DNA from 3 places in the Bacillus sp. PK6-025 genome. Region 1 is predicted to be linked to each of the others. Evidence: riboswitches for the same ligand, from Rfam matches in the RefSeq annotation. Region 1 holds a riboswitch; each other region holds the start of a gene.
What was found. A riboswitch is a leader RNA that binds a small molecule or an ion and turns the genes downstream of it on or off. The one in region 1 is predicted to bind thiamine pyrophosphate.

Region 1 (4,233 bases):
GTTACCCACGTGTTACTCACCCGTCCGCCGCTAACATCAGGGAGCAAGCTCCCATCTGTCCGCTCGACTTGCATGTATTAGGCACGCCGCCAGCGTTCGTCCTGAGCCAGGATCAAACTCTCCATGAAGTTTGATAATGACTACGCACAACATGTGTGCGATTTATTTAATGAATTAACAGGTACGTTTTGTCTTGTTTAGTTTTCAAAGATCATTTCCGCCTCTCGAAGAAGCGACTTTACTAATATAACATTCTATCATCGTGAATGTCAACAACTTTTTTCAAAAGATTTTCGAAGTTGTTTTTATAAAGCCTCCTTTTTAGGGGCGGATACTAATATAACATCTATTTTCGTTTTTCACAATAGCTTTTTTAAAAAAATAATAATCAAATGATTTGGACTCAGATGATTCCTGATCATCTCGACCTCAGGCAGTTGACAGCATTTATTTCTTCTTACTGCTTTCTTCTATATAAAAGTATACAGCGGTCTTTAAAAATTGATTTACTAAAGCTGCACATGGTCCAAAGCTTCGAGGATGACATTAAACTCTCCGTTATCAGCTTTTACTTGAATAAAAAGCTCCTCATTCCGGAGCTTTGTAACAGAATATATATTCTTCTCATTTTCATTCACGCTGGTTGGCGGATAAAGATTGTGCAGCCTACCTTTTCAGCTTGGCGGTCGAATGTCTGACAACCAGTTCAGGTTTGTAGACGGTGGAATGTTCAAGCTGATTCGTGTTGCGTCCCTCAACTTTGGCAATCATCCATTTTGCCGCCTCAATCCCCATCTGCATTTTCGGATGAGTGACTGACGTCAGCTTCACTTCAGATGCCTCGCTCAAATGTGAGTTGTCATATCCGACAATCGAAATGTCTTCCGGCACTTTCAAACCGAATTCCCTCACGACATCCAACACCAAAAGCGCTATCTCGTCATTATAGCAGAATATGGCAGTCGGACGGTCTGATGAAGAAAGCCGCTTCCTGGCTTCAGCTATCGTTTTTTGTTTTTTGTTCTCTGTTGTGTACGTCACGACCATTTCAGGGTAAAACGACAAGCCGTTTTCTCTGAAAGCACGGATAAATCCTTTCATCCGGTTGGCGCCCTGCATATCGTCCTGTTTAAAGAAACCGAACACTTTTTCATGGCCGAGTTTAATCAAATGCTCAGTGGCGATAAAGCCGCCGTGTTCATCATCCAAAATGAAATGGGGCGGATTTAGCTCCTGATAAAATTGGTTAATCATCAAATACGGAATATGATGTTGTTCAAGCGTCAGATAGTAACTTAAATTCGGGTTAAAGCTTCCTGTTTTCGTCGGCTCCACGATCAACCCAGCAATTTTTTTATCGAGCATATTCACAAGGCATTGTTTTTCTTTTTCAATGTCATTATTGGTGCTCGCGACGACAAGGGTGTATCCTTCGCTGGACAGTGACGATTCGATTCCTCTTATAATAGAAGGAAAAATGTAATCCGAAAGGTAAGTCGTAATAACCCCGATCATCTTATTTCTTTCCCTTCCTTTTTCAGAAAGCTGAAGACGGTGAGAGCAATACGTCCCTGAGCCCTGCTCTCTGTATAAAAGCCCTTCATGAACAAGGTCGCCAATCGCTTGCCGGATCGTGTGCCTGCTTACATCAAATATTTTCATCAATTCGTTTTCCGAATGAATTTTTTCCCCCGGCTTCACTTTGCCTTCATATATCCACGATTTAATTTTATTTTTCACCATGCTGTATTTTGTAGGTTCACTCATCAGATCAACCCTTTACTGATCTTGTACGTACGAATACGTTCTATTATAAAGGAAAAGATGTTTGCATTGCTACATATTGGAGAAATTAAGCAAAATTTTTCGAAAAATCAGCTTGTCGTCCGTTTCTTTTTTTAGTATAGTAGAATATAACTAAATAACTTGATGACCACAAGGGGAGCCTCGAGGCTGAGAGTGAACGACCGTTCTGACCCTTTGAACCTGTTAGTTAACGCTGGCGTAGGGATGTGGCAAAGTCATTTCTAATTGCATCCAAAGCAGTGCGTGGAAAACTTTCCTACTCCTTCCCCGCATTGCTTTTTTTATTGGGAAAGAAGTCCAGTATCCCTTTGTTCATCAAAAGTGAGGGTTATGATGAATCAATCTAAACAACTTGTACAGCTGATTGAAATTGCGTTTATGACAGGAATAGCACTTATACTTGATATGGTGTCCGGAATGTTTTTAAAAATGCCTCAAGGCGGTTCAATCGCCGTCATGATGATTCCGATCTTCCTGATTTCCTTTAGATGGGGGCTGAAGGCAGGGCTGGCAACCGGGTTTTTAGCCGGATTGCTTCAGTTTGTCACTGGAGGATTTTACGTTTATCATCCTCTGCAGCTTCTTCTTGATTATTTTATCGCGCCTACAGCCGCGGGAATCGGCGGCTTTTTTGCCGGATCGATCAGAAATGCTTCAGTCGAGAAACAAAAAGGAAAGATCATTTTCTATGTTACGCTGGCCGTCTTTCTCGGAAGCGGACTGAAATTTCTCGCTCATGTCATCAGCGGCGCTGTCTTTTTTGGAAACTATGCGCCTGAAGGCACTCCGGTATGGATTTATTCCTTGGTATATAATGGAACATATATGCTTCCGTCTTTCATTGTCTGCACAATTGTCCTTTGTTTACTGCTGCTAACCGCGCCAAAACTCTTGGAAAACAGATCAGACATGAGATAGCATAAAAAACAGCGGACTCGCCTGAGATTCCGCTGTTTTTTTATGATTTAATCAAATCTGCGACCAATATATACCGCTCCGGTGCTGAACCGATAAAGTCAAAAGGATAGCAGGTGGAAACCGTCAATGTTGCTCTCGGCTTTGGTACAATCACCGTCCGGTCATCCGCATCCACGATCCGCACCTTTTTCACTTTGTATGTAAAAGTTCCGTAGGAAGCTTCAACAATTAACTGATCGCCCTTCCCCACTCGGCCGAGTTTTCGGAAAACCGTATCCCGGTGGCCTGATAAAACCGAGTTGTCATCTTCTCCAGGCAGAACGGAACCAGCGAAATGGCCCACGCCTTTTTGCAGCTCGTCTTCATCTGTCCCGTGATATATAGGAATCCTTGCATTGATTTTCGGAATGACAAGATCACCGATTTTCTCCCCGGTTTTAAATGTTTGATCAATCACCGTTTTTTCTTTTTTCGCCGTCTGAATCGGAGGTTTTTCAGGCTTTTCTTCTTCTTTCATCTGCTGAAATGAAAAAAGAGCGTAGCCGTGCATTAACTTGAACACATTCGTTGTTGTAAAATAAGCGCCGCACACAACCATCACAATAGCTGCGAGCCAGATGATTTTTTTTCGATGTGCCTTAATTTCCTTTCACTCCTTATAAAAACTTCCCATTCTCTACATAATTAGAATGGGAAGTGACATGTTAAGCCGCTTTGCGAAGCCTTCTGATCATGAAGAATCCGCCAAACATCAGAACGGCGCCTAAGATCGACCATTCCGCGTAATGCCCGGCTGTCTTTGGAAGCTTTGCACCTTTAACCGTCTTTTTCACATGAGATGGCTTTGAATCATGTTTGACAGCCGTTTGGGTTTGCTTCACTTTTGACCCTGTATCATGAATTAAATCAGATCCGATCATGTCAGGCGTCAGCAATACATCCAAAATGAAGTTGCCTTGCAGATCGTATACTTCCACCAGAAGGCTTGCTCCCTTCAGATCTTCCGCGCTGACAAGCGTTGTCAAAGACACTTCTTTTTTCTTTCCGTCTTTAACAAGATAGTATTTTGTTTTCACTTCAAGCGTCTTCTGAAGATCGTTTAAAATGGATAGCATTTCAGCGATATCCTGAGCTGAGAGCTCTGATACAGACTCGAAATCGGCTACCGTTTCAAGACGTTCTCCAAGAGCCATCAAATCATTTTCAAGGTTTGGATTTTTATCGCGCACCTTTCGGAGATGATTCACGAGCCTTTCCCACTCCTGATCATCCACACCCAATTCTTGAAACAGGTTCCCGATCTGAAAATCGTCTTCTTCATATGTCACAGTGAAAAGCGCATCGTCCAATTCGTATTCAAACATAAACACGTCGAGAATGTTTTGGCCGCTTTCCATATAGCCATTTTCAACAAAAAGGTCAGCCGCTTCTTTTTCGCTCAATCCGTATTCTTTTAAATAGGATGCCAAAAGTTGATTAGTCAGTCTTTCCCCTAAAAAATCTTTCAAC
Region 2 (4,233 bases), 880 kb from region 1:
ACACGATTGCAAGGCGCGGCGCCGAAAAGCTGTGGAAGCTTCTCCACACAGAGGACTTCGTGCCGGCGCTGGGCGCTTTGACCGGAAATCAAGCCATGCAGCAAGTAAAAGCCGGATTGAAAGCGATTTATTTAAGCGGTTGGCAGGTGGCGGCCGATGCCAATTTGTCAGGGAGCATGTATCCTGACCAAAGCCTTTATCCGGCAAACAGCGTGCCGGAAGTCGTCAAAAAAATCAACCGTACGCTGCAGCGCGCCGATCAAATTCACCATATGGAAGGAAAAGAAGACATCGATTGGTTTGCTCCGATTGTGGCCGACGCTGAAGCGGGCTTCGGCGGACAGCTGAATGTGTTCGAGCTGATGAAAGGTATGATTGAAGCCGGCGCCGCGGGAGTTCACTTTGAAGACCAGTTGTCGTCTGAGAAAAAGTGCGGGCATTTGGGCGGGAAAGTGCTGCTTCCGACGCAAACGGCGGTGCGTAATTTGATTGCCGCGCGCCTCGCCGCAGACGTGATGGGAGTCCCGACCATTCTTATTGCCCGTACGGACGCGAATGCGGCCGACCTGATCACAAGCGACGTCGATTCATATGATGCGCCGTTTTTGACGGGAGAGCGAACAGCGGAAGGGTTCTTCAAAACAAAGCCGGGTCTTGATCAGGCGATTGCGAGAGGTTTGGCGTATGCGCCGTATGCCGATTTGATCTGGTGTGAAACGTCTGAGCCGAATATTGAAGAAGCCCGCCGGTTTGCACAGGCGATCCATGAAAAATTCCCGGGCAAACTGCTCGCCTACAACTGCTCCCCTTCGTTCAACTGGAAGGCCAAACTGGATGACAACACCATCTTGAACTTCCAGAAACAGCTCAGTGAAATGGGCTATAAATTTCAATTTGTCACACTGGCAGGCTTCCACGCCTTAAACCACGGCATGTTTGAATTGGCCCGCCAATATAAGCACCGCGGAATGGCGGCGTATTCTGATCTGCAGCAGGCCGAGTTTGCCAGCGAAGTCCACGGCTATACGGCGACAAGGCATCAGCGCGAAGTCGGAACGAGCTACTTTGATGAAGTCGCCCAGGTTGTGACAGGCGGGACTTCATCAACCACTGCACTGAAGGGATCGACTGAAGCGGAACAATTTCAATCCTAAAAACGTAAAAAGCCGCCCGTCATGGGGCGGCTTGCTTGTTGTCTATCAAGTTAGCAATTGACATCATTGGAAGGGGCGGTAAAAGGGTTTTCCCTAATAACAGTCAGTGTCTGATGATTTTTGTTGTTTCTTTTGGCCGGCCGGTTGTCTTTGCTGAAAGAATAGAACAAATACACAGCCATTGTCAAAATCAAGATAAACATCATCATAAATATCCCCTCCAAATTTTTTTGTCTTCACTATATTAGACGAACAAGCCTGCAAAAGGTTTCAGAAAATTAACATTTTTCCATAAATATTTTTACCCGCTGCATCTTCTGTATGAAACCCGGCGGTTCTATACAAGAATAAAACTGAAAAACTCAGGTTGACATCATAATCATTGATGTGTAGAGTAAAAGTTAATGTAATAGGAAGTCCACTAGGGGAGCCGTAAGCCGGCTGAGACAAGAAGCGATCTTGGACCCTTTGAACCTGATCTAGTTCATACTAGCGTAGGGAAGTGGAGCCGGTGTCTTTATGATTTCATCATACAAAGGCCGCTCCATTTTGGGGCGGCTTTTTTGCGTAAAAAGCGGCTCGCTCCCCCTGTGCCTTCCTTATAAAACCGATTGCTGAGGAGGCTATCTACATGAGTTTTTCTGCAGAACTTCGCCGCGAGGCAGACCCTATTTTTGAAGCCATTTTTGAGCATCCGTTTGTATTGGGACTGGCGTCCGGCAAGCTGAAAAAGGAGCAGCTTATTCATTATGTGAAGCAAGATTACGAGTATTTGAACGCTTTTATTCAAATCTACGGAATTGCAATTTCCAAGTGTCAAAACCGGAAAGACATGGAGATGTTTCATGAGCAGATTTCATTTGTATTAAACAGCGAAGTGCACCCGCACAACAACCTGTGCCGGGCCGCGGGGGTGGAGTATGAATCTCTGCAGGGCTATCCGCTTGCGCCTTCTGCCCATCATTATATCCACCATATGCTGACGACGGCGCACGAAGGCACGCTGGGAGAGATATTAGCCGTCTTGCTGCCTTGTCCGTGGACATATTGGGAGATCGGAAAAAAACTGATGATGGACGTTCAGCCTGACCCGTCGCATCCATTTTATGACTGGATCTGTTTTTACGGAGACAGAACCGATTCAATCACGACGAAGTTTTGCGCCCGCCTGGATGAATGGGCCGAAACAGCGGGCAAGGCTGAAAAAGAAAAAATGAAGGAGCTTTTTTTGCAAAGCTGTCAGCTTGAATACGGCTTTTGGGAGATGGCTTATACAGTTGAAGATTGGCCTGTGGAAATGGAGGCGGTGAGACGATGAATTGGAACATGAAAGAAGTCGTGATGGCAGTGATCTTGTCCGTTGCATGCGGCGTCATTTACTTAGGATGGTCCACCTTGTGGATCCCTGTTTCAGCTATTGTCGGGCCTGTCGGAGCGAACTTTATGTTCGGCATTTGGGTGATCGCCAGCCCGATTGTCGCTTATATCATCCGTAAACCGGGTGCGGCGCTGATTGCCGAGACGGCAGCTGCGGCGGTCGAACTGCTGACCGGAAGCCACTTTGGACTGTCAGCATTATTAATCGGTGTGTTCCAGGGAGCCGGTGCGGAAATCGCGTTTGCGATCTTTCGCTATAAGCGTTACAACTTGTTTACCCTTATGCTTTCCGGTGCGCTTGCCGCGGTCGGAAGCATGACATACAGCCTGATGGCGAACGGTTTTGCCTACTATACGACGCAAACGCTGATCATGACGCTTATCATCCAAATCATCAGCGGCATTGTACTCGGCGGCTGGCTGGCAAAAGCCGTTGTCGAAGCGCTTGCGAAAACGGGAGTCCTGAATCAGTATGAGATCATGAAGGAACAGCGGAAGAAGGATGATGCCGATGCGTTCATTTCTCGGATGCAGTAACCTTTCCGTCCGTTTTTATCATCGTCCTGAAACAGTCCTAGACCGGGTCTCGCTGTCGATTGGGCAGGGAGAGAAAGTGCTGATACTCGGTCCGAGCGGAAGCGGCAAATCGACACTGTTGTCCGTGCTTTCCGGCATCATTCCTGAACATGTCGAAGCTGAGGTCAGCGGAGAGGTCAATCGCAGAAAGAGCGCCGGCGTTATGTTTCAGGATCCGGATTCGCAGTTCTGCATGCTTCATGTTGATGAGGAAATCGCTTTTAGCCTAGAAAACCGGTCCGTCTCCCCAAAAGATATGGACGGCATCATCTCGGAGCTGATGGAGCAAGTCGGATTAAAGATAGATAAGAAAACGCCGATCGAAACCTTGTCAGGCGGTATGAAGCAGAGACTGGCATTAGCGTGCCTGCTCGCTCTGGAGCCTGAAGTGCTGTTTTTTGACGAGCCGACGGCGCAGCTGGACCCGGCCAGCCGGAAAGACATCTTTGCCTTGCTTCGTAACGTTTCACGAAAAAGCGGACAGACGATGGTGTTCGTCGAACACGTGCTGGACGGCTGTATCGAGTGGATGGACCGCGTCATTCTTTTCAATGGAAAGGGACAGATCATCGCTGACGGAAAGCCGGAAGAAATCGTGAAACATTTTCAGCCGGAGATGAAAGCGGCGGGCATCTGGCAGCCGAAACTGTACCCTGCGGTATGGGAAGATGTCATCACACAAGATGATCATCCGCTCGCCGTCAAGCTCTCTTCTACATTGAAAATGAAAGAGGAGGAGGCGAAAAACAGGCCTGCAGCTGACAGAGACATATTGATCCGCGCAGACGACGCGGCGATCGGCTATCGGAAAAAGATCGTTGCCGACGGCATCACCCTTGAGATTCCAAGGGGAGAATGGATTTCGGTCATCGGCGAGAACGGGAGCGGAAAGAGTACGTTTTTAAAAAGTCTGATCAGGCTTGAAGCCGTCAAAAAAGGGCGCCTTTATCTTGAGGATCGGGAGCTGAAGAAATGGTCCGACCGGACGCTCTATGAGAAGGCCGGCTTTGTCTTTCAAAATCCCGAGCTTCAATTTATTCGGGACACGGTGTTTGACGAGATCGCGTTCGGGGCGAGGCAGCGGGGATGGCCGGAGGACCGGGTCGAAAAGAAAACGGCTGAATTG
Region 3 (4,233 bases), 2.0 Mb from region 1:
ACCATCACCATCTCTTCAAAATCATGCAGTATAAATAATATCGGCAGCATCCAAGCTATAAATTGCATGTTTTCCATTTACATTCCCCCTCTTATGTGCCACAATTGTGACATTTCATAGAGAACAAAGTCAATGAGCCAACGAAAAGTGCTACATTGCCATAAAAAGTGCGACAGGAGAGAGAATATGAAGCAAATGCCCTCAAAAACAGCTCAGCAATCTAAAAGCTGGCTGACGCTATCATTGTTGGAGCTTATGAAGGAAAAAAGCTTTTCAGACATCACCATTACAGAGATAGCGGAAAAAGCGCAGCTTGACAGAAGAACATTTTATCGGCATTTCCATTCAAAAAAAGATATATTAGACCGCTATTTTGAGCAGCTTTGCAGTGAGTATTCCAATTACATTGTTCAGGAAAAACATATTGACTTATCCAGTCTTGGACATGCATACTTCAACTTTTGGAGCCGACATGCCGATTTTTTACAAGCCCTTCATCAGAACCATTTGTTTTATTTGATTGTTGAGAAATATAATGAACTTCTACCGGATCTTCATAAAAAATTTAAAGAAGAAACCTTTCATTTTAAAAGCAAAATCGACTTGGAGTACGGGCTTTCATTCAGCGCAGGGGGCTTTTGGAACATCCTTTCAAAATGGTTTGAGAGAGGCCGGAAGGAAACTCCTGAAGAAATGAGTCATATTCTGCAAGGAATAGTAGATTCATTTTTAAACAAGCAAGCTATCGAAAGGTGATCTCTGTTGGTATATGAGTGCTTTAAGCGTTTAGCCTTCTTTCTTAATTTCTGCTTGTGCTTACGGCCAATCTTCGGTACCGTTAATGCAAAGACCCTTGTAATATAGAGAACAGGAGTGAGGCCGTTGTTGAATACGGTGAAGATCAGAGGGGTGGCTATCGGAGAAGGAGCCCCGAAAATTTGCGTGCCGCTCATCGGAAAAACGCATGAACAATTGAAAGAAGAAGCTGCTTTTCTTCTATCGATTAATCCGGATCTTGCCGAATGGCGGGCGGATTTTTTTGAGGATGTCGAAGACGTTGACAAAGTGAAAAAGGTATTGGCTGACATCCGGGAGATCTTAAAGGATATCCCGTTGATATTTACATTTCGTAGCGCGGAGGAAGGCGGCGAAAAAGAAGTCAGTAAGGAATTTTACTTTTCCTTGAATCATGCCGTAGTCAAAACAGGGCTGGCAGATGTGATTGATGTCGAGCTGTTCAATGAAGAGCATCATGTGGAAAAACTGGTTCAAGCGGCTCATATGCAGCATGTCTTTGTCATTATATCCAACCACGATTTCGGGAAGACGCCGAGAGCGGAAGAGATCGTTTCCCGTCTCCGAAAAGCCCAGGATCTTGGCGCCGATTTCCCTAAGATCGCGGTGATGCCTGAAACACCGGCAGATGTGCTGGTGTTGCTTGAGGCGACTCATATGATGCATGAGCGGTATGCGAAGCGGCCGATTATCACGATGTCGATGGCCGGAAAAGGCTTGATCAGCCGGCTCGCCGGAGAGGTATTTGGCTCGGCCGTGACGTTCGGCGCAGCGAAAAAAGCATCCGCACCTGGCCAAATTGAGGCGACGGATTTGAAACATATACTTGATGTGCTTCATCGCAATTTATAATCATTGGGTGCGCCGCTCTGATCCCTTTTATAGTGAAAAAGATTCATATATTTTTCCATCCTTTTCACTTGCCAAATCGGTGTGTTACGATAAAAAATGAATTGAATAGCTTTACTAGGGGTGCCCGACTGCGGGCTGAGAGAGAAACATGTGTTTCTTAACCCTTTGGACCTGATCTGGTTCGTACCAGCGTGGGGAAGTAAAAAGGATTCGGGAGAAGATGGGGAATGGGTATGGTCCGTCTGTCTTCCAGTGATTTTACTGACTGTAAAACCAGGTTCATCATATGAGCCTGGTTTTTTTGTGCTGGTGCTGTTCCGGAGTTTCGTCCTGATCAATTTTTTAGAGGGGAAGGATTTTTACATGAAACAGGAGTCAGTACAGCAAAAAAACATCTCGATTATGTCAAGTTTTTCAGGGAGCCGCAAAGTGTATGTCGAAGGGGCGCGACCTGACATTCAAGTGCCGATGAGAGAAATTTCGCTAAGTCCGACGACGGGTTCATTTGGCGCCGAAGAAAATCAGCCTGTCCGCGTCTACGACACGAGCGGTCCCTATACGGACGCGAATGCAGAGGTTGATATTCTTAAGGGGCTGAAACCTTTGCGGGCGACCTGGATCAGGGAGCGCGGCGATACCGAAGAATATGAAGGCAGAGAAATCAGACCGGAGGATAACGGCTATAAAAGCAAAGAGAAAGCGAGCAACAGCTATCCAGGGTTGAAACGAAAACCGCTGCGCGCGAAAAAAAGTCAAAATGTCACCCAGCTGCATTACGCAAGAAAGGGGATCATTACGCCCGAGATGGAATTTATCGCGATCCGAGAGCATGTATCTCCCGAATTTGTTCGTGATGAAGTGGCAAGCGGACGGGCGATTATTCCGTCAAATATCAACCATCCGGAAAGCGAACCGATGATTATCGGCCGCAACTTCCACGTGAAAATCAATGCCAACATCGGCAATTCCGCTGTCACCTCTTCGATTGAAGAAGAAGTAGAAAAAATGACATGGGCCATCCGCTGGGGCGCTGATACGATGATGGACTTGTCCACAGGTAAAGATATTCATACAACGAGGGAGTGGATCATCCGCAATTGTCCAGTTCCTGTAGGGACTGTGCCAATTTATCAGGCGCTTGAAAAAGTAAACGGCGTCGCGGAAGATCTCACTTGGGAGATTTACCGCGATACATTAATCGAGCAGGCTGAGCAAGGCGTTGATTATTTTACGATTCATGCCGGCGTCCTTCTTCGGTATGTGCCGCTGACGGCAAAGCGCGTCACTGGAATCGTATCCCGCGGCGGGGCAATTATGGCGCAATGGTGTTTGGCTCATCATGAGGAAAGCTTTCTGTACACGCATTTTGAAGAGATTTGCGAGATTATGAAAACATACGATATCGCATTTTCGCTCGGGGACGGCCTTCGGCCCGGCTCGATTGCGGATGCGAATGATGAGGCCCAATTTGCCGAATTGGAGACGCTCGGCGAGCTGACGGAAATCGCCTGGAAGCATGATGTTCAAGTGATGATCGAAGGACCGGGACACGTGCCGATGCATAAAATTAAAGAGAATGTCGACAAGCAGATGGAAATTTGCAAAGAGGCGCCGTTTTACACGCTCGGCCCGCTGACGACCGATATTGCACCGGGCTACGATCATATTACATCGGCAATCGGAGCGGCGATGATCGGCTGGTACGGCACGGCCATGCTTTGCTATGTGACGCCGAAGGAGCATTTGGGACTGCCGAACAAAGACGATGTCCGCGAAGGCGTCATAACATACAAAATCGCGGCCCATGCGGCTGACCTTGCCAAAGGGCACCCCGGCGCGCAAATCCGCGATGACGCGCTTTCCAAGGCGCGCTTTGAATTCCGCTGGCGGGACCAGTTCAATTTGTCGCTCGATCCGGAAAGAGCGCTTGAATACCATGATGAAACCCTTCCGGCGGAAGGCGCCAAAACGGCACACTTTTGTTCAATGTGCGGGCCTAAATTTTGCAGTATGAGAATTTCCCAGGATATTCGCGACTATGCCAAGGAAAACGGCCTTGATGAACAAAAGGCTATTCAAAAAGGATTGGAAGAGAAGGCGAAGGAATTTAAAAAAGCAGGCGGCAGCATTTACAGTTAAAAACGGGCAATACTGCAGATGAAAGGGGAACCTTTCATCTGTTTTTTTATAATATGGGGTTGACAGGTCGGAATAATATGAATTAGTATGTTGTTTAATATTTCGGAAAATTCCATCAGCGCTGATCGGTCAACCGAAGGCTCTTATCTCAATTGGGATAAGAGTTTTTTATTTTCAGTTTAGAAAAGAAAGGGGAACAAGATGTCTTTATCAATTCGTGTAAATGAAAAAGCATTTGGAAACGGCAGCCTTAAAACAAGCGTGCTTCAAGACGTGAAACTGACGGTCGAAAACGGCGAATTTCTGACTGTCATCGGTCCAAGCGGATGCGGGAAAAGCACGCTCTTAAAAATCGCTGCCGGTCTTGACGGGAATTATGAAGGGCGAATCAGCATGAACGGAAGAGAAATCAAGGGCCCGGGGATTCAGCAAGGTTTCATCTTTCAG

Region 2: it holds a riboswitch for thiamine pyrophosphate, as region 1 does, so the genes downstream of both, tenA (thiaminase II) here and thiT (energy-coupled thiamine transporter ThiT) in region 1, are expected to answer to the same signal.
Region 3: it holds a riboswitch for thiamine pyrophosphate, as region 1 does, so the genes downstream of both, thiC (phosphomethylpyrimidine synthase ThiC) here and thiT (energy-coupled thiamine transporter ThiT) in region 1, are expected to answer to the same signal.

Annotation. Positions count from the first base shown of each region.
Region 1 covers NZ_CP096509.1:3,306,771-3,311,003, forward strand. Annotated here, with positions in the region: rRNA gene M1D67_RS16955 (16S ribosomal RNA) at 1-128, opposite strand, end outside; gene M1D67_RS16960 (GntR family transcriptional regulator) at 667-1,767, opposite strand; TPP riboswitch at 1,929-2,028, shown strand; gene thiT (energy-coupled thiamine transporter ThiT) at 2,140-2,724, shown strand; gene M1D67_RS16970 (class D sortase) at 2,765-3,322, opposite strand; gene M1D67_RS16975 (processed acidic surface protein) at 3,429-4,233, opposite strand, start outside.
Region 2 covers NZ_CP096509.1:4,191,087-4,195,319, reverse strand. Annotated here, with positions in the region: gene aceA (isocitrate lyase) at 1-1,154, shown strand, start outside; gene M1D67_RS21415 (hypothetical protein) at 1,205-1,363, opposite strand; TPP riboswitch at 1,568-1,672, shown strand; gene tenA (thiaminase II) at 1,786-2,472, shown strand; gene M1D67_RS21405 (ECF transporter S component) at 2,469-3,068, shown strand; gene M1D67_RS21400 (ABC transporter ATP-binding protein) at 3,043-4,233, shown strand, end outside.
Region 3 covers NZ_CP096509.1:961,268-965,500, forward strand. Annotated here, with positions in the region: gene M1D67_RS04850 (HXXEE domain-containing protein) at 1-77, opposite strand, end outside; gene M1D67_RS04855 (TetR/AcrR family transcriptional regulator) at 187-756, shown strand; gene aroD (type I 3-dehydroquinate dehydratase) at 883-1,647, shown strand; TPP riboswitch at 1,754-1,862, shown strand; gene thiC (phosphomethylpyrimidine synthase ThiC) at 2,011-3,786, shown strand; gene M1D67_RS04870 (ABC transporter ATP-binding protein) at 3,988-4,233, shown strand, end outside.